4 regions of the Pantoea sp. LS15 genome follow, and region 4 is predicted to be linked to each of the others. Evidence: predicted binding sites of a transcription regulator. Region 4 holds the regulator's gene; each other region holds the start of a gene.
The links. Region 4 encodes Fur, which represses iron uptake genes when iron is present. Its sites were predicted from a motif close to ATAATAATGAGAACNACTATCAA; they were not measured.

Region 1: the regulator Fur is predicted to act here: its motif matches at 2,325-2,347, upstream of gpmA (2,3-diphosphoglycerate-dependent phosphoglycerate mutase).
Region 2: the regulator Fur is predicted to act here: its motif matches at 2,603-2,625, upstream of zupT (zinc transporter ZupT).
Region 3: the regulator Fur is predicted to act here: its motif matches at 2,760-2,782, upstream of sufA (Fe-S cluster assembly scaffold SufA).

The regions. Positions count from the first base shown of each region.
Region 1 covers NZ_JAAVXA010000005.1:34,152-39,441, reverse strand. Annotated here, with positions in the region: gene galK (galactokinase) at 1-1,132, shown strand, start outside; gene galM (galactose-1-epimerase) at 1,126-2,166, shown strand; gene gpmA (2,3-diphosphoglycerate-dependent phosphoglycerate mutase) at 2,372-3,124, shown strand; gene aroG (3-deoxy-7-phosphoheptulonate synthase AroG) at 3,186-4,238, opposite strand; gene zitB (CDF family zinc transporter ZitB) at 4,423-5,290, shown strand, end outside.
Region 2 covers NZ_JAAVXA010000019.1:4,890-10,179, reverse strand. Annotated here, with positions in the region: gene HED65_RS20575 (DUF1190 family protein) at 1-412, shown strand, start outside; gene HED65_RS20570 (glutathionylspermidine synthase family protein) at 415-1,575, shown strand; gene ygiD (4,5-DOPA-extradiol-dioxygenase) at 1,653-2,441, opposite strand; gene zupT (zinc transporter ZupT) at 2,638-3,411, shown strand; gene HED65_RS20555 (fimbrial protein) at 3,738-4,298, shown strand; gene HED65_RS20550 (fimbria/pilus outer membrane usher protein) at 4,374-5,290, shown strand, end outside.
Region 3 covers NZ_JAAVXA010000012.1:51,755-57,044, reverse strand. Annotated here, with positions in the region: gene sufD (Fe-S cluster assembly protein SufD) at 1-122, opposite strand, end outside; gene sufC (Fe-S cluster assembly ATPase SufC) at 97-843, opposite strand; gene sufB (Fe-S cluster assembly protein SufB) at 853-2,343, opposite strand; gene sufA (Fe-S cluster assembly scaffold SufA) at 2,352-2,720, opposite strand; gene HED65_RS16770 (MerR family transcriptional regulator) at 3,031-3,762, opposite strand; gene HED65_RS16765 (diguanylate phosphodiesterase) at 3,950-5,170, opposite strand.
Region 4 covers NZ_JAAVXA010000021.1:21,643-26,932, reverse strand. Annotated here, with positions in the region: gene ybfE (LexA regulated protein) at 50-337, shown strand; gene fldA (flavodoxin FldA) at 493-1,023, shown strand; gene fur (ferric iron uptake transcriptional regulator) at 1,314-1,760, shown strand; gene chiQ (ChiQ/YbfN family lipoprotein) at 1,868-2,197, opposite strand; gene chiP (chitoporin ChiP) at 2,213-3,610, opposite strand; gene glnS (glutamine--tRNA ligase) at 4,059-5,290, opposite strand, start outside.

The DNA of each region.
Region 1 (5,290 bases), on a different contig from region 4:
AACACAATCCCTGTTTGCTGAAAAATTTGGCTACCCTGCCACCCACGTTATCCAGGCACCTGGCCGCGTCAACCTGATTGGTGAACATACCGACTACAACGACGGTTTTGTGCTGCCTTGTGCCATTGATTACCAGACAGTCATCAGCTGTGCAAAACGCGACGACCGCAAAGTCCGCGTGATTGCGGCGGATTACGGCAATGAGACAGACGAGTTTTCTCTCGATGCCCCGATTGCGACACACGACAACCAGCAATGGTCTAACTACGTGCGCGGCGTAGTGAAGCACCTGCAGAAACGTAACAAGAACTTTGGCGGTGCCGATCTCGTTATCAGTGGCAACGTACCACAGGGGGCAGGCTTAAGCTCCTCAGCCTCTCTGGAAGTCGCCGTAGGAACCGTGTTCCAGCAGCTTTATCATCTGCCGCTGGATGGCGCGCAAATCGCCCTGAACGGTCAGGAAGCAGAAAACCAGTTCGTGGGCTGCAACTGCGGCATTATGGATCAGTTGATCTCCGCGTTGGGTAAAAAAGAGCATGCGCTGCTGATCGACTGCCGCTCGCTTGGCACCAAAGCCGTTCCGCTGCCAAAAGGTGCCGCGGTCATTATTATCAACAGCAACTTTAAACGCACGCTGGTGGGGAGCGAGTACAACACCCGCCGCCAGCAGTGCGAAACTGGTGCGCGCTTCTTCCAGCAACCCGCCCTGCGCGACGTGACGCTTAATGAATTCAATAAGGTGGCCCACGAGCTGGATCCGGTCGTCGCCAAACGCGTTCGTCACGTGCTGACGGAGAACGCCCGTACCGTCGAAGCCGCGTCCGCGCTGGCGAAAGGTGATCTGAAACGTATGGGTGAGTTGATGGCGGAATCTCACGCCTCCATGCGCGATGATTTCGAGATCACCGTTCCGCAAATCGACACCCTGGTGGAAATCGTCAAGGCAGTCATTGGCGATAAAGGTGGCGTGCGTATGACCGGCGGTGGCTTCGGGGGCTGCATTGTTGCCCTGGTGCCGGAAGAACTGGTTCCTGCCGTCCAGCAGGCGGTAGAGAAACAATACGAAGCGAAAACAGGTATTAAAGAAACGTTCTACGTGTGTAAAGCATCACAAGGAGCCGGACAGTGCTAAACGAAACACCTACCTTCGCACCGGATGGTCTGCCGTATCGCCTGTTAACCCTGCGCAACAGCGCGGGGATGGTGGTTACGCTGATGGACTGGGGTGCAACCCTTCTTTCTGCCCGCGTACCGATGCCGGACGGCAGCGTGCGCGAAACCCTGCTCGGCTGTGCCTCGCCTGAGCAGTATGTCAATCAGTCCGCCTATCTGGGCGCATCTGTAGGGCGCTACGCTAACCGCATCGCTAAGAGCCGTTTTGAACTCGACGGCGTGGAGTATTCTCTGCTTCCAAGCCAGGGTGAGAACCAGTTGCACGGTGGTCCGGACGGGTTCGACAAACGCCGCTGGAAGATTGTTCGGCAAAACGACGGGGAAGTGTTGTTCTCACTGGATTCGCTTGATGGCGATCAGGGCTTCCCGGGGAACCTTATCGCCTCCGCACGCTTTACGCTGACCGACGACAACCGTATCGCCATTGAGTACCGTGCGACGGTCGACAAACCGTGTCCGGTTAACCTGACCAACCACGCTTATTTCAACCTGGACGGTAACCAGTGCGATGTGCGTAATCATAAGCTGCAGATCCTGGCAGATGAATACCTGCCAGTGGATGAAATGGGCATCCCTTATCAGGGGCTGAAGTCCGTGAGCGGCACCAGCTTTGACTTCCGCAGTGCAAAATCTATCGCCCAGGATTTCCTCAGCGATGACGATCAGCACAAAGTGAAAGGTTACGATCACGCTTTCCTGCTGCAGGCAAAGGGTGATGTTAACCAGCCAGCTGCACAAGTCTGGTCTGCGGATGAGAAGCTGCAGATGACGGTGTATACCACAGCCCCTGCACTGCAATTCTACTCAGGCAACTACCTTGGCGGCACGACAGCGCGCGAACACGATGAGTACAGCGACTGGCAAGGCCTGGCGCTGGAAAGCGAGTTCCTGCCGGACAGCCCCAATCATCCGGAATGGCCGCAGCCAGATTGTGTACTGCGCCCGGGTGAAGAGTACATCAGCGTGACGGAATACCATTTTATTCCGCATTAATTTCCAGCCCTCCTGTCGGAGGGCTTTTTTCTGCTCGCCTTGCTGAAAATAGCGCCGATCGCAGACAAAATCATAACCCTGGATTCACAAGCATCTTACACTCAGAGACTATTTTCGCTATGGTTAGGGTTAAGCGTTGCTGCTGGCACGGCCACGGCAATATAATGAGAATTGTTATCATTCTAAAATGCTTGAGGAGTAAGATATGGCTGTAACTAAGCTGGTCCTGGTGCGTCACGGCGAAAGCCAGTGGAACAACGAAAACCGCTTTACCGGTTGGTACGACGTTGATCTGTCCGAGAAAGGCGTAAGCGAAGCAAAAGCAGCAGGCAAACTGCTGAAGGAAGAAGGCTTCAGCTTTGATTTTGCTTACACCTCTGTGCTGAAACGTGCCATCCACACTCTGTGGAACGTTCTGGACGAACTGGATCAGGCCTGGCTGCCAGTTGAGAAATCCTGGAAACTGAACGAGCGTCACTACGGTGCGCTGCAGGGTCTGAACAAAGCGGAAACCGCTGAGAAATACGGTGACGAGCAGGTTAAACAGTGGCGTCGTGGCTTCGCGGTTACTCCACCAGAGCTGACCAAAGATGATGAGCGCTACCCGGGTCACGATCCACGTTACGCAAAACTGACCGATGCCGAGCTGCCACAGACTGAAAGCCTGGCGCTGACCATCGACCGCGTTGTGCCTTACTGGAACGAAACCATTCTGCCACGCCTGAAAAGCGGTGAGCGCGTGATCATCGCTGCTCACGGTAACTCCCTGCGTGCGCTGGTGAAATACCTGGACAACATGGGTGAAGACGAGATCCTCGAACTGAACATCCCGACTGGCGTACCGCTGGTGTATGAGTTCGACGAAAACTTCAAACCAATCAAACACTACTATCTGGGTAACGCAGATGAGATCGCAGCAAAAGCTGCGGCTGTCGCCAACCAGGGTAAAGCGAAGTAATTTTCGCCCGACATAAAAAAAGCGCGGAACCTTCCGCGCTTTTTTATTTGTGCCTGATTATTCAGCCGCGACGCGCTTTTACCGCATTCGCCAGCTGACGCAGGATCGTGTCGGTATCTTCCCAGCCGATGCAGGCATCCGTCACACTCTTGCCATAGACAAGCGGCTCGCTGCCTTCCAGGTTCTGGTTACCCTCAACCAGATGGCTTTCGATCATCACCCCAATCACCGCTTTTTCACCACCGGCAATCTGCTGGCAGACATCTGCCCCTACTTCCATCTGCTTTTTAAACTGCTTGCTGGAGTTAGCGTGGCTGAAGTCGATCATCACCTGAGATGGCAGTCCCGCTTTTTCCAGACCGACTTTCACTTCCGCCACATGTTTTGCACTGTAGTTTGGCTCTTTGCCACCGCGCAAAATGATATGGCAATCACCGTTACCACTGGTGTTAACGATGGCGGAGTGACCCCATTTGGTCACAGAGAGGAAGCAGTGCGGCGCCCCGGCAGCGTTGATAGCGTCAATAGCTACCTTGATAGTGCCATCAGTCCCGTTTTTAAACCCTACCGGGCAAGAGAGACCGGAAGCCAGTTCGCGGTGAACCTGCGATTCCGTGGTACGTGCGCCAATTGCGCCCCAGCTCATCAGGTCAGCCAGGTACTGCGGCGTGATCATGTCCAGAAACTCACCAGCTGCCGGCAGGCCACTGTCGTTGATTTCGAGCAGTAGTTTGCGTGCAATGCGCAGACCGTCGTTGATCTGGAAGCTGTTGTCCATGTGCGGATCGTTAATCAGCCCTTTCCATCCCACGGTGGTACGCGGTTTTTCAAAGTAGACGCGCATGACTATTTCCAGCTCGTCTTTCAACTCTTCTCGCAAGGTGAGCAGACGGGCGGCGTACTCTTTCGCGGCTGCCGGGTCGTGGATAGAGCAAGGACCAATCACCACCAGAAGACGATCGTCATTACCTTTCAGGATCTTATGGATCGCTTTACGAGCATGAGAAACCGTGTTTGCGGCATTTTCAGTGGCGGGGAATTTCTCAAGGAGTGCTACTGGAGGTAATAACTCGTTGATCTCTTTGATACGTAAATCGTCATTCTGATAATTCATTTTCTTTCCAGCTCTGCCATAACTCTAGTAGTGAATGCAATCCCTTCAATCTAACTTGCTCGCCGCCTAGTGTAAACCGTCTTTTACACTCTCTCCCGGATTTGCAGAAACAGACCAAAAAATACGTTTGTCTAACACATTAAAAACTCTACACTTAACCTAAAAATGAACCAGGAAAATTGATATGGCGCACTCTCATTCGCACGCTTCCGGGGACGAAAACGCTAAACGACTGACGCTGGCTTTCGGCGTCACCGCAACGTTCATGGTCATCGAGGTCATTGGTGGGCTGGTTTCAGGCTCTCTTGCTCTACTGGCAGATGCCGGTCATATGCTTACCGACGCCGCAGCTCTGCTGTTTGCGCTGCTGGCAGTACAGTTTGCACGTCGTCCGCCAAACGCCCGTCATACATTTGGCTGGCTCAGGCTTACCACGCTTGCCGCCTTTGTTAACGCCATTGCGCTGGTTGTCATTACCATTCTCATCGTCTGGGAGGCCTTCCAGCGTTTCAGACATCCGCAACCCGTTGCAGGGATGACAATGATGGTCATCGCCGTGGCAGGGCTGCTGGCTAATATTCTGGCTTTCTGGATTTTGCACCGCGGAAGTGGGGAAAAGAACCTCAACGTACGTGCTGCGGCTTTGCATGTGTTGGGTGATTTGCTCGGTTCAGTGGGGGCGATTGTGGCCGCGCTGGTGATCCTCTATACCGGCTGGACGCCTGCCGACCCGATTCTTTCAGTGCTGGTGTCGTGTCTGGTACTGCGTAGCGCCTGGCGACTGCTGAAGGAGAGCGTCAATGAACTGCTTGAAGGAGCACCAACATCAATAGATATTGCTGAGTTGAAACGTAACCTGCACCGCTCTGTCCCGGAAGTCCGCAATGTACATCACGTGCATGTCTGGCTGGTGGGGGAGAAACCGGTTATGACGTTGCACGTTCAGGTGATCCCACCTCATGACCATGATGCGCTGCTTGAACGGATCCAGCACTTTCTTGAACATCACTATGAGATTAGTCATGCGACCATCCAGATGGAGTATCAGCCGT
Region 2 (5,290 bases), on a different contig from region 4:
AGATTGTGTAGCAGAGTTCGGTGAAGGTCAGTGCCAGCAGACGCCTGCTCAGGCAGGCACGGCCCCGGAAAATCAGGCACAGGCGCAGTCCAGCGGCAGTTTCTGGATGCCTCTGATGGCAGGTTATATGATGGGCCGTCTGATGGGTGGCGGAGCGGGTTACCAGCAGCAACCGCTGTTTAGCTCGAAAAACCCGGCTAGCCCGGCTTATGGTCAATACACCGACGCCAGCGGCAAAGGCTACGGCGCAGCAACCCCAGGCCGCACCGTGACCGTCCCGAAAACGGCGATGGCACCGAAGCCTGCGACCACCAGCACCATCACCCGTGGCGGGTTTGGTGAATCCGTAGCGAAGCAGACCAGTATGCAGCGTAGCGCGACAGGCACCTCTACTCGTTCAATGGGCGGCTGATCATGGAACGAGTCAGTATCACCGAGCGCCCGGACTGGCGCGAAAAAGCTACCGAATACGGTTTTAACTTCCATACCATGTACGGCGAGCCGTACTGGTGTGAAGACGCCTATTACAAACTCACGCTCGCTCAGGTTGAGAAACTGGAAGAGGTGACGGCCGAGCTGCACCAGATGTGCCTCAAGGTGGTGGATAAAGTCATCGACAGCGACGAGCTGATGGCAAAATTCCGCATTCCGAAGCACACCTGGAGCTTTGTCCGTCAGTCGTGGAAAACGAATCAGCCTTCGCTTTACTCTCGCCTGGATCTGGCGTGGGACGGCAAAGGCGAGCCTAAGCTGCTGGAAAACAACGCCGATACGCCAACCTCTCTGTATGAAGCGGCGTTCTTCCAGTGGATCTGGCTGGAAGACCAGGCCAATGCCGGAAATCTGCCGGAAGGCAGCGATCAGTTCAACAGCCTGCAGGAGAAGCTGATAGAGCGTTTTGCCGAGCTGCGCGAGCAGTTTGGCTTCAACCTGCTGCACCTCGCCTGTTGCCGCGACACGGAAGAAGATCGCGGGACGGTTCAGTATCTGCAGGACTGCGCCGCCGAAGCAGAAGTGGCAACCGAATTCCTCTATATCGAAGATATCGGCCTGGGTGAAAAAGGTCAGTTCACGGACATGCAGGATCAGGTGATCAGCAACCTGTTCAAGCTTTACCCGTGGGAATATATGCTGCGCGAAATGTTCTCCACCAAGCTGGAAGATGCAGGCGTATGCTGGCTGGAACCGGCATGGAAGAGCATTATCTCCAACAAAGCCCTGCTGCCTTTGCTGTGGGAAATGTTCCCGAACCATCCTAACCTGCTGCCTGCGTATTTTGCGGAAGATGATTATCCGCAAATGGAGAAATACGTCGTTAAGCCGATCTTCTCCCGTGAAGGGGCGAACGTGTCGATTATCGAAAACGGCAAAACGCTGGAAGCGGTTGAAGGGCCTTACGGCGAAGAAGGGATGATCGTCCAGGAATTTTATCAACTGCCGAAATTTGGCGACAGCTACACGCTGATTGGCAGCTGGCTCATCAACGATCAACCAGCCGGGATTGGCATCCGCGAAGATCGCGCGCTGATCACGCAGGATCTGTCACGATTCTATCCACATATTTTTGTGGAGTAAGATCTGCCGGGTGGCGGCTTCGCCTGACCCGGCCTACGGTTTTGTAGGCCCGGTAAGCAGCGCCACCGGGCATGTTTTCACCCTACCAGCACCGACAGCATACTCAGACTACCCATCTCAATGCCGTCAACCGGGATCGTAACCGGCTCCTGACCATCCCACGCACCAAGAACGTACAATAGCGGCAGGAAGTGTTCTGGCGTCGGGTTAGAGAGCGAACCGCCTTCGTGATCCAGATAATTCACTAACGGATGCTCCTCAACCGGGCCTTGCCAGGTCAGATTCGCTTTAACGTAATCATTAAAAGATGTCGCCCACGGATAGGGGGTGTTCTCGCCGTGCCAGCGTGCCGTACGCAGGTTATGCACCACGTTGCCGCTTGCCACCAGCATAATGCCTTCATCACGCAGTGTCGCCAGCTTACGACCCATCTCCAGATGCCAGGCGGCCGGTTTGGTACTGTCGATGCTCAACTGCACCATCGGGATATCCGCATCCGGATACATTTTGATCAGCACACCCCAGGAGCCATGGTCAAAGCCCCAGGCTTCTTTATCCAGCGCTACCGGGACAGGAGCAAGCAGCTCCACCAGATGCTGTGCCAGTTCAGGTGAGCCAGGGGCCGGATAATGCGTGTCGTACAGCGCCTGCGGGAAACCGCCAAAATCATGAATGGTTTTTGGCGCTTCCATGGCGGTCACGCCTGTCCCACGAGTAAACCAGTGCGCAGATACCACCACAATCGCTTTCGGACGCGGCAACGTTTCACCCAGATGACGCCATGAGCGGGTATAGACGTTGTCTTCCAGAACATTCATTGGGCTACCGTGGCCTAAAAACAGGGCTGGCATACGGGAAGAAGTCATGGTGATATCCTTACAGAAGGTGTCAATTTAATGGTGCTACATTACGCGCAATCTGGCAAAGATGAACGCTGATAAGCGTGAAGATCATCTTCAGGAAATTTGAATGTAAGGAATGTGTAAAGCAGAGCTCCACTGCTCGCTTTGCTGACAATGAATCATTTACATTAATGAGAATCATTATCACAAGGAGTAATACATGTCAGTACCATTGATCCTGACGATACTTGCGGGCGCTGCGACCTTCATCGGAGCGATCCTCGGTGTTCTTGGCCAGAAACCGTCTAACCGCGTGCTGGCGTTCTCACTGGGTTTTGCTGCCGGGATCATGCTACTCATCTCCCTGATGGAGATGCTGCCCGCCGCGTTGGGAACAGAGGGTATGTCTCCGTTGCTGGGGTATGGCATGTTTGTCTTTGGCCTGCTGGGGTACTTTGCACTCGACCGCATGCTGCCTCATGCCCATCCGCAGGATTTGATGCAAAAAAGCGTTACCCCCATGCCACGTAATATTAAGCGCACCGCGATCCTGCTGACGCTGGGTATCAGTCTGCACAATTTCCCGGAAGGCGTCGCTACCTACGTGACGGCCAGCAGCAATCTGGAGATGGGTTTTGGCATCGCGCTGGCAGTAGCCTTACACAATATTCCTGAAGGACTGGCAGTTGCCGGACCGGTATATGCGGCCACAGGGTCGAAACGTACCGCCATTCTTTGGGCAGACGTTTCGGGGCTGGCAGAAATTCTGGGAGGCGTTCTGGCATGGCTGATACTCGGCAGCCTGGTTTCACCGGTGGTGATGGCCGCCATAATGGCCGCAGTCGCCGGGATTATGGTTGCGCTTTCGGTCGATGAACTGATGCCGCTCGCCAAAGAGATCGACCCTAACAACAACCCAAGCTATGGCGTACTGTGCGGAATGTCGGTGATGGGGCTGAGCCTGGTATTATTGCAGTCAGCAGGTATCGGGTAACATTAACCCTGCCTCTGTTTATTACGGAGGCAGGGTTGCGAAACGCAAAATACACGTAAAAATTAATAATCCATCCTGTTTATTTACAATGGATGCTATGGTTTTATAGAAATAGACTTTTAAACTGAGTAAGCATATTATCCGGGCCACTGTTTAAATTATGAGAGTAAGCCGATAGTTACAATCAACAGGCATTATATATTAATATAATCTTAAAATAGCTTTAAGCTACGGTAATCGCATCCCCCCTCCCTCCTCCCGTATACTCGATATGCGTCCTGAAATTAATATTCAGAGTATGAATTCGTTTGAAAAAGGATATTTTCATGTATATGGGTAAAAAAATTCTGTTAGCCGTTGCTATGGCTGCTATCGTCTCGGGTTCTGCCGTTGCTGAGGACCAGGGGTCGGGCAAGATCAAATTCAAAGGCGTTGTAATTGATGCCCCTTGCAGTATTGCGCCAGACAGCGTTGATAAAGAAGTTGATCTTGGTGAAGTGACCACTGCCGTCATCAATGCCAACAAAAAGTCTACCGCTGTTCCGGTTGATATCAATCTGGAAAATTGCCAGCTCGACGACCCGGCGGACGAAACTGACACGCCGATCACCAAAGTCGATGTAACCTTTACCAGCGCAGCAACAGACGCGACGGACACCAGCCTGATGAGTAACACTTATGCAAGTGGTGCGCAGAACGTTGGCGTTCGTTTGCTGGATAATGCCGAAGCCAACATTACGCTGGGAGCAGCAAATGAGATCGCTTTGCTGGCAGGTTCCACTACTCAAACACTGCATTTCAAAGCATTAATGGAAGTGGCTTCAGGTAAAACTGCCACTGCGGGTCAGGTCGAAGCAACCGCCAACTATGTTCTGATGTACAAATAATAATATCACGCCACAGGATAAACCGGCTGCAATTTAATGCAGCCGGTATTCTATATCTTTTTGAGTAACAGGACGATGACATATAAATTACAATGGATAATCATTATCACGTCCCTGTTAATGACGAAAATTACCTCCGCAACTGAATTTAACATTAATGCAATTGATAAAGAACAACGTGGTAGTGTTGACTTATCTCTCTTCAAAGATCAAATCGCCGTAATCCCAGGTAACTATTTTGTCACGATTTCCATTAATAATATTCCTCAGGCAAATGGCTGGCAGCTTCGCTGGCGAGAGATTAATAACCAGGTACAGGTCTGTATTCCATCCGAGCTGGCCGATACCTTTGCTCTGCAGGACAACATTCGCAACGCCCTGCCAGAAAAAGAGGGGTGCATTGATTTTTCATCCAGACCCGATATTAAGTTTACCTTTGACCAGGCTAGTCAGACGCTCAACGTGACCATTCCTCAGGCATGGTTACAATACCGTGCCGCAGACTGGATGCCGCCATCAACCTGGGACAATGGCGTACCAGGCGTATTGCTGGATTACAACCTGTTCGCCAGCCATTACCAGCCTGATAACGGCTCAGACACAGACAACGCCAACACCTACGGGACTGCGGGTGCCAATATGGGCGCGTGGCGGTTACGAAGCGATTATCAGTACACGCAAACACATACCGATGCCGGTTCTGAACATAATGGACGCTTTTCACGTGTTTATATGTTCCGCCCCCTTCCCTCACTCGGGGCCAAATTAACCCTGGGTGAAACAGATTTTCAGTCCGCCATTTTTGATGCTTTCACCTATACCGGTGCATCTCTGATTAGCGATGAGCGCATGCTGCCATGGTCGCTACGGGGTTACGCGCCACAAATTTCCGGGATAGCGCAAACCAACGCCACGGTTACCGTCAGCCTTGCTGATCGCGTGATTTACCAGAGCAAAGTCCCGCCTGGACCCTTTGTAATTCAGGATCTTAA
Region 3 (5,290 bases), on a different contig from region 4:
AGACCGAGACGCAGCATCTGCTGTAAATGCTGCTGCGCCTGCTCAGAGCGTGTCTCTCCCTGGGCTTCAAACAGCCTGTGCCACTGCTGGAGTGCATTACTGCTGTTCGGTAAGCCAGCCATAACCCTGCTCCTCCAGTTGTTTAACCAGCGTAAAATCACCCGATTTCACAATGCGCCCCTGGTAAAGCACGTGGACGTAGTCCGGCTTGATGTAGTCGAGAATACGCTGATAGTGGGTGACGATAATGAACGAACGCTTACCATCGCGCAGGGAGTTAACGCCGTCAGCGACAATCTTCAGGGCGTCAATATCCAGACCGGAGTCAGTCTCATCCAGAATGCACAGCTCAGGCTCCAGAACCGCCATCTGCAGGATGTCATTGCGCTTTTTCTCCCCCCCAGAGAAACCAACGTTAACCGAGCGGGTGAGCAGATCTTCCGGCATTTTCAGCAGCTTGATCTTCTCTTCCATCAGGTCCTGGAAATCAAAGCGATCCAGCGCCTCCAGACCGCGATACTTGCGCACCGCATTCAGCGCCGTCTGCAGGAAGAACTGATTACTGACGCCAGGGATTTCTACCGGGTACTGGAAGGCCATAAAGATGCCCTCTCCTGCACGATCTTCCGGGGACATTTCCAGCAGATCTTTGCCGTTAAATTCGACCGATCCATTGGTCACCTCGTAATCTTCGCGTCCGGCCAGCGTCGCTGAAAGCGTACTTTTCCCGGAACCATTTGGCCCCATGATGGCGTGAACTTCACCCGGTTTGACGTCAAAATTGAGGCCACGCAGGATCGCTTTATCTTCCACGCTAACCTGTAAATCTTTAATACGTAACATGTGCTTTCCTTAACCGACGCTGTGTTCAAGACTAATGGCGAGGAGTTTCTGAGCTTCAACGGCAAATTCCAGAGGCAGTTCAGAGAACACGTCCTTACAGAAGCCGTTCACAATCATCGAAATAGCATCCTCTTCGCTGATCCCGCGTTGCAGGCAGTAGAAGAGCTGATCTTCCCCAATACGCGACGTCGTCGCCTCGTGCTCAAGCTGGGCGGTATTGTTACGGCACTCAACGTACGGGAAGGTATGCGCGCCGCAGTCCGCGCCAATCAACATCGAGTCACACTGGGTAAAGTTGCGCGCATTGGTGGCCGTCGGCATGATTTTCACCAGGCCACGATAGCTGTTCTGGCTGTGTCCGGCGGAGATGCCTTTCGAGATGATGGTCGACCGGGTATTTTTCCCGATGTGGATCATCTTGGTCCCGGTATCGGCCTGCTGATGGCCACTGGTCAGCGCCACCGAGTAAAACTCACCGATGGAGTTATCCCCACGCAAAATGCAGCTCGGGTATTTCCAGGTGATAGCCGAGCCCGTTTCTGACTGGGTCCACGACATCTTGCTGTTTTCACCTTCGCACAGCGCACGCTTGGTCACGAAGTTCAGGATGCCACCGGTATTGCCGTCGCCCGGGAACCAGTTTTGCACCGTCGAGTATTTCACCTCGGCATCTTTATGGATGATGACCTCCACTACCGCCGCGTGTAGCTGGTAGCTGTCTCGCACAGGGGCGGAACACCCTTCAATGTAGCTGACGTAGCTGCCCTCATCGGCTACCAGAATGGTCCGCTCAAACTGGCCAGTTTTTTCGGCGTTGATGCGGAAATAAGTCGAGAGTTCCATCGGACAGCGCACACCTTTCGGCACATAGATAAAGGTGCCATCAGAGGCGACCGCCGCGTTGAGCGCCGCAAAGAAGTTGTCGTTAGAGGGCACCACAGTGCCAATGTACTTTTTCACCAGATCCGGGTGCTCGTGAATGGCTTCACCGAAGGAGCAGAAAATGATCCCCTGCTCTGCCAGCTTTTCACGGTAGGTGGTTGCCACTGAGACGGAGTCAAAAATGGCGTCCACCGCCACCTCTTTCCCCTCACGTACGGGCACGCCCAGTTGGTTGAAGGCTTCTTCCACCTCTTTGCTGAGGAAGCTGTTTTCAGCGCCAGTCTGCTGTACGGCACCAGGCTGGGAGGCACAGGTATCATCGCAACTGCCGCAGGAGGGTGCGGAGTAGTAGCTGTAGTCCTGATAATTCAGCTTGTCATAATGCGCTTTCAGCCAGTGCGGCTCTTCCATCTCCAGCCACGCGCGGTATGCGCTCAGGCGAAACTCCAGCATCCACTCGGGTTCATTACGTTTGGCCGAAATCGCCCGAACGACATCTTCGTTGATGCCTTTCGCCAGTTCATCGGTCTGCAACTGGGTAAAGAACCCCTCTTTATAGTTGAGGTGTCCCCCGCTCCAGGTATTTACTTCACTCGTTGCTTCAGTATTACGAGACATAGTTCCGCCTATACCCCAAAGCTTTCGCCGCAGCCGCATTCGTTCTGGGCTTTCGGGTTGTGAAATTTGAATAACTGATTTAAACCTTCCCGTACGTAGTCCACTTCTGTACCGTCGATAAACGGCATGGCTTGCAGGGCAACGTACAGTTTTGCGCCGTCGGTTTCGAAGACCAGATCATCTTTCTCGGGTTCTGTGACAGTGTCGAGCACGTATCCGAAGCCCGCGCAGCCAGTCTGTTTGACACCCAAACGCACACCGAGGATCTCAGGTTTTTTCGCGACCAGCTCGTGAATATGTGCCGCCGCCGCTGGCGTGAGCGTTAAACCGCGCCAGGTAAAATCGGCAGGATTGAAGGTTTCTGAATGCAGTTCCATAGGTCCACCTCATCTGATTAGCCATCAGGGCATAACACCATGTTAGTGATAACGATTATCACTTCAACCCTCTGACAGCAGGGGCATTCGGCTAAACCGCCCTTTTTGGCTACTTTTATTAAGCATAGACCCTGTCAGGGGATGCGTGGGGGATGGATTTAATTGTTCAATGCTTTGATAAATAATGGATTATTCGTGCAGAAAAACAGGGCAGAGAGGAAATGTAAAATATGCATCGGAAATGCCTATTTTTAAGATAGACGATGCCCGGAAAGCGACACCGATAAAAAAAGGCCTTCAGGGCCTCTGATTATCCGTGATGAAATGTGACAGAGAAACCCTGTTCCCGCCAGTGATCGAGTTGTTCCTGCTGACGAGGTGTTGGCGATTTCCCCGTCCAGACGAAGATTTTTTGCCCCGGGAAAAGCTCCGGACGTGGTGAGTCAATAGGTTCCGCCAGCACATCAATATGCCAGCCTTTCTGCGTTAAGCGTGCGGCCTCAAGCCACAGATGGGTACGGTCGTCGCATTCCCAACCAATAAGCAACGCGTCTTTGCCCGCTTTCTTACGCGACTCTGTCAGGCTTGCAATCGCGAATTCAATCAGAACACCGTCAAGCAGGCTCGCCATATGACGCACTGTATTCTGGTCCTGATTCATCCGCTGGCGGACGGGAGAGATAATATTATCAATGAGCGCATCCAGCGCGTGATCGCGGCGGAATTCACCTATTTTGGCACGCAGTTTTGCCGGACTGGCGTAACGCAAAACGGTCATCATCTCTTCCTGGAATGAAACCCAGTTACCTGGAGTCAACACGTCCTTATTTTCCAGTAAGGCTTTTACTTTTCCGACCGAGACGCCGCTTTTCATCAGGCGCTTGATCTCTTCAATACGCAGGATATCTTCATCGTCAAACTGACGATGACCCCCTTCGCTGCGCTGCGGCTTCAACAATCCATAACGGCGCTGCCAGGCACGCAGCGTAACGGGGTTGATACCGCATAGTTCGGCCACTTCGCCGATACTGTAATAGGCCATTAACTCCCTCACGCACAGTACTTCCATACCCAACTACACCAACCTTATCAGATTGTACAAACCATTTGTATAACTAAGACCTCGTTTTAAGCAGGTGATTGCGTTACAAGCCATTTACCTGTTAATACATTGTTGTATAAATTTTATCGTTCGTACAGTCACGTCAATCGAACTGTGTACAACTTTTTCAGAACTCGGACTTTTTCTCTGGCCACGCAATAGCCGGAATTCCGCCATGCCGGGGGCTGGCAAAAAGGTGTCCCTGAAACTGAGAAATTCCCGCAGATTCCAGCCACATCCACTCTTCCGCCTTCTCCACGCCGACCGCGCAGAACTGAATTTCAAGGGAGGTACAGCACTTGATAATCGCCTGAATAATAGCCTGTCGGGGACCGCTTTTGTGAACGTTCGCGACCAGATCGCGATTAATCTTAATTCTGTCCGGCTGGAACTGTGCCAGTAACTGTAACCCTGCAAAACCGGCACCAAAGTGATCGATCGTTACACTGATACCCGCACTTTTTAACTGTCTGACCGAATGGGTAAATTCCTCAAAACGGGAAATGGCTTCGCTCTCCGTAAACTCCACCACAATTTGCTCGGGCACAAAGCCATTTGCATCAATCGTGGTGAGCAGGAAGTCCACGGCATTCGGAACATTAACCAGCGTCATAGGTAGCAGGTTGAGGGATAATGTCTGATCCTGTAGCCCCAGCGCACTGGCCATTGAGAGCGCAACTTGCTTGCTGTGCAAATCAGATGCGTACACGTCGTCACGTGGGCGATTGGCGAAGTACACACCCGGTGAATCCCCGGAAGGCGTGCGGAGAAGCGCCTCCCAGGAGACGACCTGCTGCATGAACGGATCCACGATGGGTTGAAATGCAAAGCTGCAGTCCGCCCCTTTTGCCACCACCTCAGGTTGTGCGGATAACGGTGTTTCTTCGGGGATAAAATCCCATGAATCCGCAGGAGGCAATTCAAAATAGTTGGCTTTCTCCGTAGCCTCGACAAAGGTGCGGAAAAATTGCAGGGGACGGTCATTGTATGTCAACTGATAACGTGTAGTGCCTTTGTTGAGCACCTGCTGAAGTACCTCTTCCCTGTCGAACTGGCGCAAATCAAACAGCTCCATGCCCACGTTACCAAAACGTCGGGTCGGCCCGTGATCACGCATCAACTCCACCACGTTATGGTGGCGTGCGTCCTTACAGATCTGCTCATAGATTGACGAAACGTGTTCCACTGGCCCTTCGAGCAATTGAAAAAAATGTGTGCCGTTAAACAGCAAGATCCCCGTGACATTGGATTGCCGATTTTTACTATTTGCAGCAGCGACCATTTTTTCCAGCGCTTTCACTGGAACGTCCTCGCAGATATGACTGCGGTAAATGATGGTTGTAAGCATGCTATTCCTGGGGGGGGTTAGGGTTATGACCACAAAAACATGTGGATAAGGATCTGTTATAGCACATTAATTGCCTGACAAATAATTTACATCTCAATCATTTACGCCATTTAATGACTC
Region 4 (5,290 bases):
TCGCCCGGGCATTAGCAGGGCGGCTTGTTTCCCCCGAAGTCTCAGAATCATGGCCAAAGAACAAACGGACCGTACGACACTAGATCTGTTCGCGAATGAGCGTCGCCCGGGACGACCGAAAACGAATCCGCTTTCGCGCGATGAACAGCTGCGTATCAATAAACGCAATCAGCTTAAACGCGATAAAAATCGTGGGCTTAAGCGTGTCGAACTGAAGCTCAACGCCGACGCCGTCGATGCGCTTAACGAGCTGGCTGAGGCGCGTAATATCAGCCGCAGCGAGCTCATTGAAGAGATGTTGATCGCTCAACTTGAGACATTGCGCAGCCAGGCATAAGTCTGAAAATCCCCTTTATCACCTTTTTCATGTAGCACAGAGTGCAGTCCTGCGCGATAGCTGTTTCCGCAGGGTTGCCAGTTCTGCTATTATTGCCCTTATCCGTGGCCGAATTGCGCCACCATACTATTAAGTTTCAAGAGGTTATTTTACTCATGGCAATCATCGGCATTTTCTTCGGCAGTGATACCGGCAATACCGAAAACATCGCAAAAAACATTCAAAAACAGCTCGGTAAAGACGTTGCTGATGTGCATGACATCGCCAAGAGCAGCAAAGAAGATCTCGAAGGCTATGACATTCTGCTGCTGGGTATTCCAACCTGGTACTACGGTGAAGCCCAGTGCGACTGGGATGATTTCTTCCCGACGCTGGAAGAAGTTGATTTCAACGGCAAGCTGGTTGCCCTGTTTGGCTGTGGCGATCAGGAAGACTACGCGGAATATTTCTGTGATGCGCTGGGTACCATCCGCGACATCATTGAGCCAAATGGTGCGGTTATCGTCGGCCACTGGCCAACGGCGGGCTACCACTTTGAAGCCTCTAAAGGCCTGGCTGATGATGATCATTTCGTGGGTCTGGCCATCGACGAAGACCGCCAGCCAGAACTGACCGCAGAACGCGTTGAGAAATGGGTTAAGCAGATCCGTGAAGAACTGCACCTGGATGATATTCTTAACGCTTGATTTTTATCGTGGCGCAACTGCGGTTGCGCCCGAGCCTCAGGTCGTACCGATTAAATTAATTGCTACAATCTTTTAACTTTTTCGCCCAGACCTGTACAATGTCTCCCTGATAAAATGTGGTTTCTATTGAGCAAGTTTGTCGGTGATACCCCATTTTTATAAGCATATTTTGCCTGAGACTTGCTGTTTTCATTTAGACATGGCAGTTCTATAATGAGACGCATTATCCAAGGTGCATTTTCTGTCACTTCCTACAGAAGTGATTCGTTTAGCAACAGGACAGATTCCGCATGACTGACAACAATACCGCATTAAAGAAGGCTGGCCTGAAAGTTACGCTTCCTCGGTTAAAAATCCTTGAAGTGCTTCAGGGTCCAGACAATCACCATGTCAGTGCGGAAGACCTTTATAAACGCCTTATTGACATGGGTGAAGAAATTGGGCTCGCTACCGTCTATCGCGTGCTGAACCAGTTTGATGACGCGGGCATTGTTACCCGTCATAATTTCGAAGGCGGTAAATCTGTATTCGAACTGACCCAGCAACAGCACCACGATCACCTGATCTGCCTCGACTGTGGCAAGGTCATTGAATTTAGCGATGACTCCATCGAAGCGCGTCAGCGTGAAATTGCGGCTCGTCATGGCATCCGCCTGACCAACCACAGCCTGTACCTGTATGGTCACTGTGCTGAAGGTGATTGCCGCGAAGACGATCACGCGCACGACGCTAAATAACTCAAGCTTTCATACTCTGAGCCAGCCGCAAGGTTGGCTTTTTTTTGCCTGCTATTTGACGCAAAAAAGCCCGGTAGCGTTGTGCTACCGGGCATGATGACAGCAAATTATTTGCTGTTGTTACTGCGGATCTCTTTCCAGATCTGGTCGCAACGCTTCGCCACTTCCTGATCGTTTCCGGTTTTACGTGCCTGAATACAGGCCTGGTAATCCATCACGCGAACGTTTTCCTGTGTGGCGAACTGCTCATGTGCCTTCTCTTTCTTCAGCACATTCAGCACACTCTGACAGGCTTCGATCTTCTCCGGTGAACCTTCCGCCGTGTTGATGCAGGCGCTATACGCCTCTTTAAGACGCGAGTCCTCTTTCGGTGCCTGCTCCTGCGCACACCCCACCAGCCCCGCAGCCAGCAACGCGACGATTACGATATTTTTCATCATGTTCAGTCTCCATTAGAAGATGGTGAATGGAGCGATAACCATGAATTTCACGTCACGCTCATCCTGGAAGATGTTGCCGTAACCACCCGCATAGCTTGGAATGTCGGAGTGATTGTCATACTGGGTGAAGTGCAGTTTGAACATCGTGCCTTTGGCGCGGCCGTCCTGCAGGGTATAGATGGCATCCAGGCTGTAAGAAGACTCTTTCAGGCGATAGTTTGGATCGTAGTAAGCATCCGGTGTGGCCATATCTGCAGGTTTTGCATCCCAGGCATAAGCGTACGATGCACCCACCGCCCAGCCAGGCAGATTCCAGTTTTTCAGGTCATACATTGCACCGAAGAACACCGCTTTTTCGCCGTCGGCGTTGAAGTCAGAGCGGTTATCCCACCAGATATCAAGACGACCGTTAGACGATGCATAGGTTGGGGTCATACGCTGCAGGAAGTACCCCTGCTGCCCTTCTGCCTTCACCCATGTTCCTTCCAGGCGCAAATCGACCTGACCGACTTTGTAGCCGAAGGTGAGAGCCTGCAACCACGCGGTGCCGTCATAGATATCATTGACGCCACCATTACTGACTTTGTCGCGCGTACCGTAGAACTGGTAGCTGGTGCTCAGCGGGCTACCCGCGATATCAAATTTATAGCTGGCCTTGGCAAAGTACTGATCGATGTAACCTTGAGCCTGGCCGAATGCCGCCTCAAGTACCAGGTCGTTTTTAAAGTCGTATTTAGCACCCAGTGAATGGAGATAATCTACTTTGGTTTTCTTATCGTTCTGGTAGAACTTGTCCATTTCAATGTGCCATGGTGCTTTGTACTCGTTGGTCCACATATAGGAGAAGCTCAACGCACCTGCATCACCGTAATCAAAGTTGGCACCCGCTTCCGCCCCCTGGTAAGTACCCGGCATAAAGCTCCAGTGTGGTGCTAACAATGTCTGACCGGTTGGCTGAATATAACCACCGCGCGCCCATACCGGGCCGTATTTGAATTTCGCTGCTGCCTTATACAGGCTGATACCGCTTTTATCTCCTGACCAGTCTTCTTTATAGGCTTTATTACTGGAGGAGAATGCGATTTCGTTCGGGTGGGCACTGTCGCCGTTTTCTGCCATTTCAATTGCCGTGAATGCAGCAATATCCAGACCAAACATATCGGCAGCATAACCAGACTGGAAATCCAGATTGGCGTTCCAGGTGGAGTGAGAAAGGTTGGTTTTGTATTTATCTTCAGTGACGTCTTTACGATCACGCTCACGCTGCCAGTAGTAGATCCCCCCTGTTAGGGTTGAGTCATCAATAAAACCTGCTGCCTTCGCCTCTGGTGCAATCACCAGACCCGACATTGCTGTCACACCGGCAATAGCCAGCGCCAGCGCACTACGTTTGCCACTGAACGTACGCATAGATTATTCCTCTTTGACGAATTAAAACGCCTTAAACGGCGAAAAATATAAAAGACCTAATGGTCAGGGGTAGTTAGAAATACCCTCGAATTAACTACCGCCTTTAGGTTATTTTTCGCGACGCGAATTATCAATGCTTTTCAGCGAGCAAAAGTCAGGATTATGACGAAGTGCACATAATTGGTAGTGATTTGTAACATCTGTGCCAATGCGAGGATTTACAGGGAATAACGCGTATTTTGAGGCTGCGTCGACCGTTTATTCTGTGTATTTTTTGTCCTTAAGGCTATTCGTAAATATTGAAACTTTTTTTGAGTAAAATAAGTAGCACCTCATTGACCTGAATTTCGCACATACTTTATTTGAGCTGCGCGTTAATGGCCTGATCGTTAAATAAAAAAACGCCGCTTATCGCGGCGTTTGTCTCTCATTGACCAGAATGGCAATATTATTCGCCGATCTTAGCCCAGGTGTCACGCAGACCAACAGTACGGTTAAACACCGGTTTTTCCGCCGTGCTGTAACGGCTATCCAGGCAGAAATAACCTTCGCGTTCGAACTGGAACGCTTTACCCGCTTCAGCCGCTTTTAAAGACGGCTCGGCATAACCCTGTTTAATCACCAGAGATTCCGGGTTGATCGTCGCCAGGAAGTCTTCGGCAGCACCAGGGTTAGGGACACTGAACAGACGATCGTACAGGCGAATTTCAACAGGCAGCGCGTGTGCAGCGCTTACCCAATGGATAACGCCTTTCACTTTGCGGCCATCTGCTGGATCTTTGCTCAGGGTTTCAGCATCATAAGAACAGAAGATGGTAGTGATATTACCTTCCGCATCTTTCTCTACGCGCTCGGCCTTGATGACGTAGGCATTACGCAGACGCACCTCTTTACCCAATACCAGGCGCTTGTACTGCTTGTTCGCTTCTTCGCGGAAGTCAGCACGATCGATCCAGATTTCAGCGCTGAACGGTACGTCACGGCTACCCATTTCCGGTTTACTCGGATGGTTAGGCATGGACACCAGCTCGCTTTCACCCTGCGGGTAGTTTTCGATAACCAGTTTCACTGGGTCGATAACCGCCATTGCGCGCGGTGCGTTTTCGTTGAGATCTTCACGAATGCAGGATTCCAGAGACGCCATTTCAATGGTGTTATCCTGCTTAGTCACACCGATGCGTTTGCAGAACTCACGAATAGAAGCCGCGGTGTAACCACGACGACGCAGACCAGAGATGGTCGGCATACGCGGATCGTCCCAGCCTTCAACGTGCTTGTCGGTCACCAGCAGGTTCAGCTTACGCTTGGACATCACGGTGTATTCCAGATTCAGACGAGAGAACTCGTACTGACGTGGATGCACAGGGATAGTGATGTTATCCAGTACCCAGTCGTACAGACGACGGTTGTCCTGGAACTCCAGCGTACACAGAGAGTGAGTAATGCCTTCCAGCGCATCGCTGATGCAGTGGGTAAAGTCGTACATCGGGTAGATGCACCACTTGTTACCGGTCTGGTGATGTTCCGCAAACTTAATGCGGTACAGCACCGGGTCGCGCATCACGATGAACGGAGATGCCATGTCGATTTTGGCACGCAGACAGGCTTTGCCTTCTTCGAAACCACCGGCACGCATTTTTTCAAACAGCGCCAGGTTCTCTTCCACGCTGCGATCGCGGT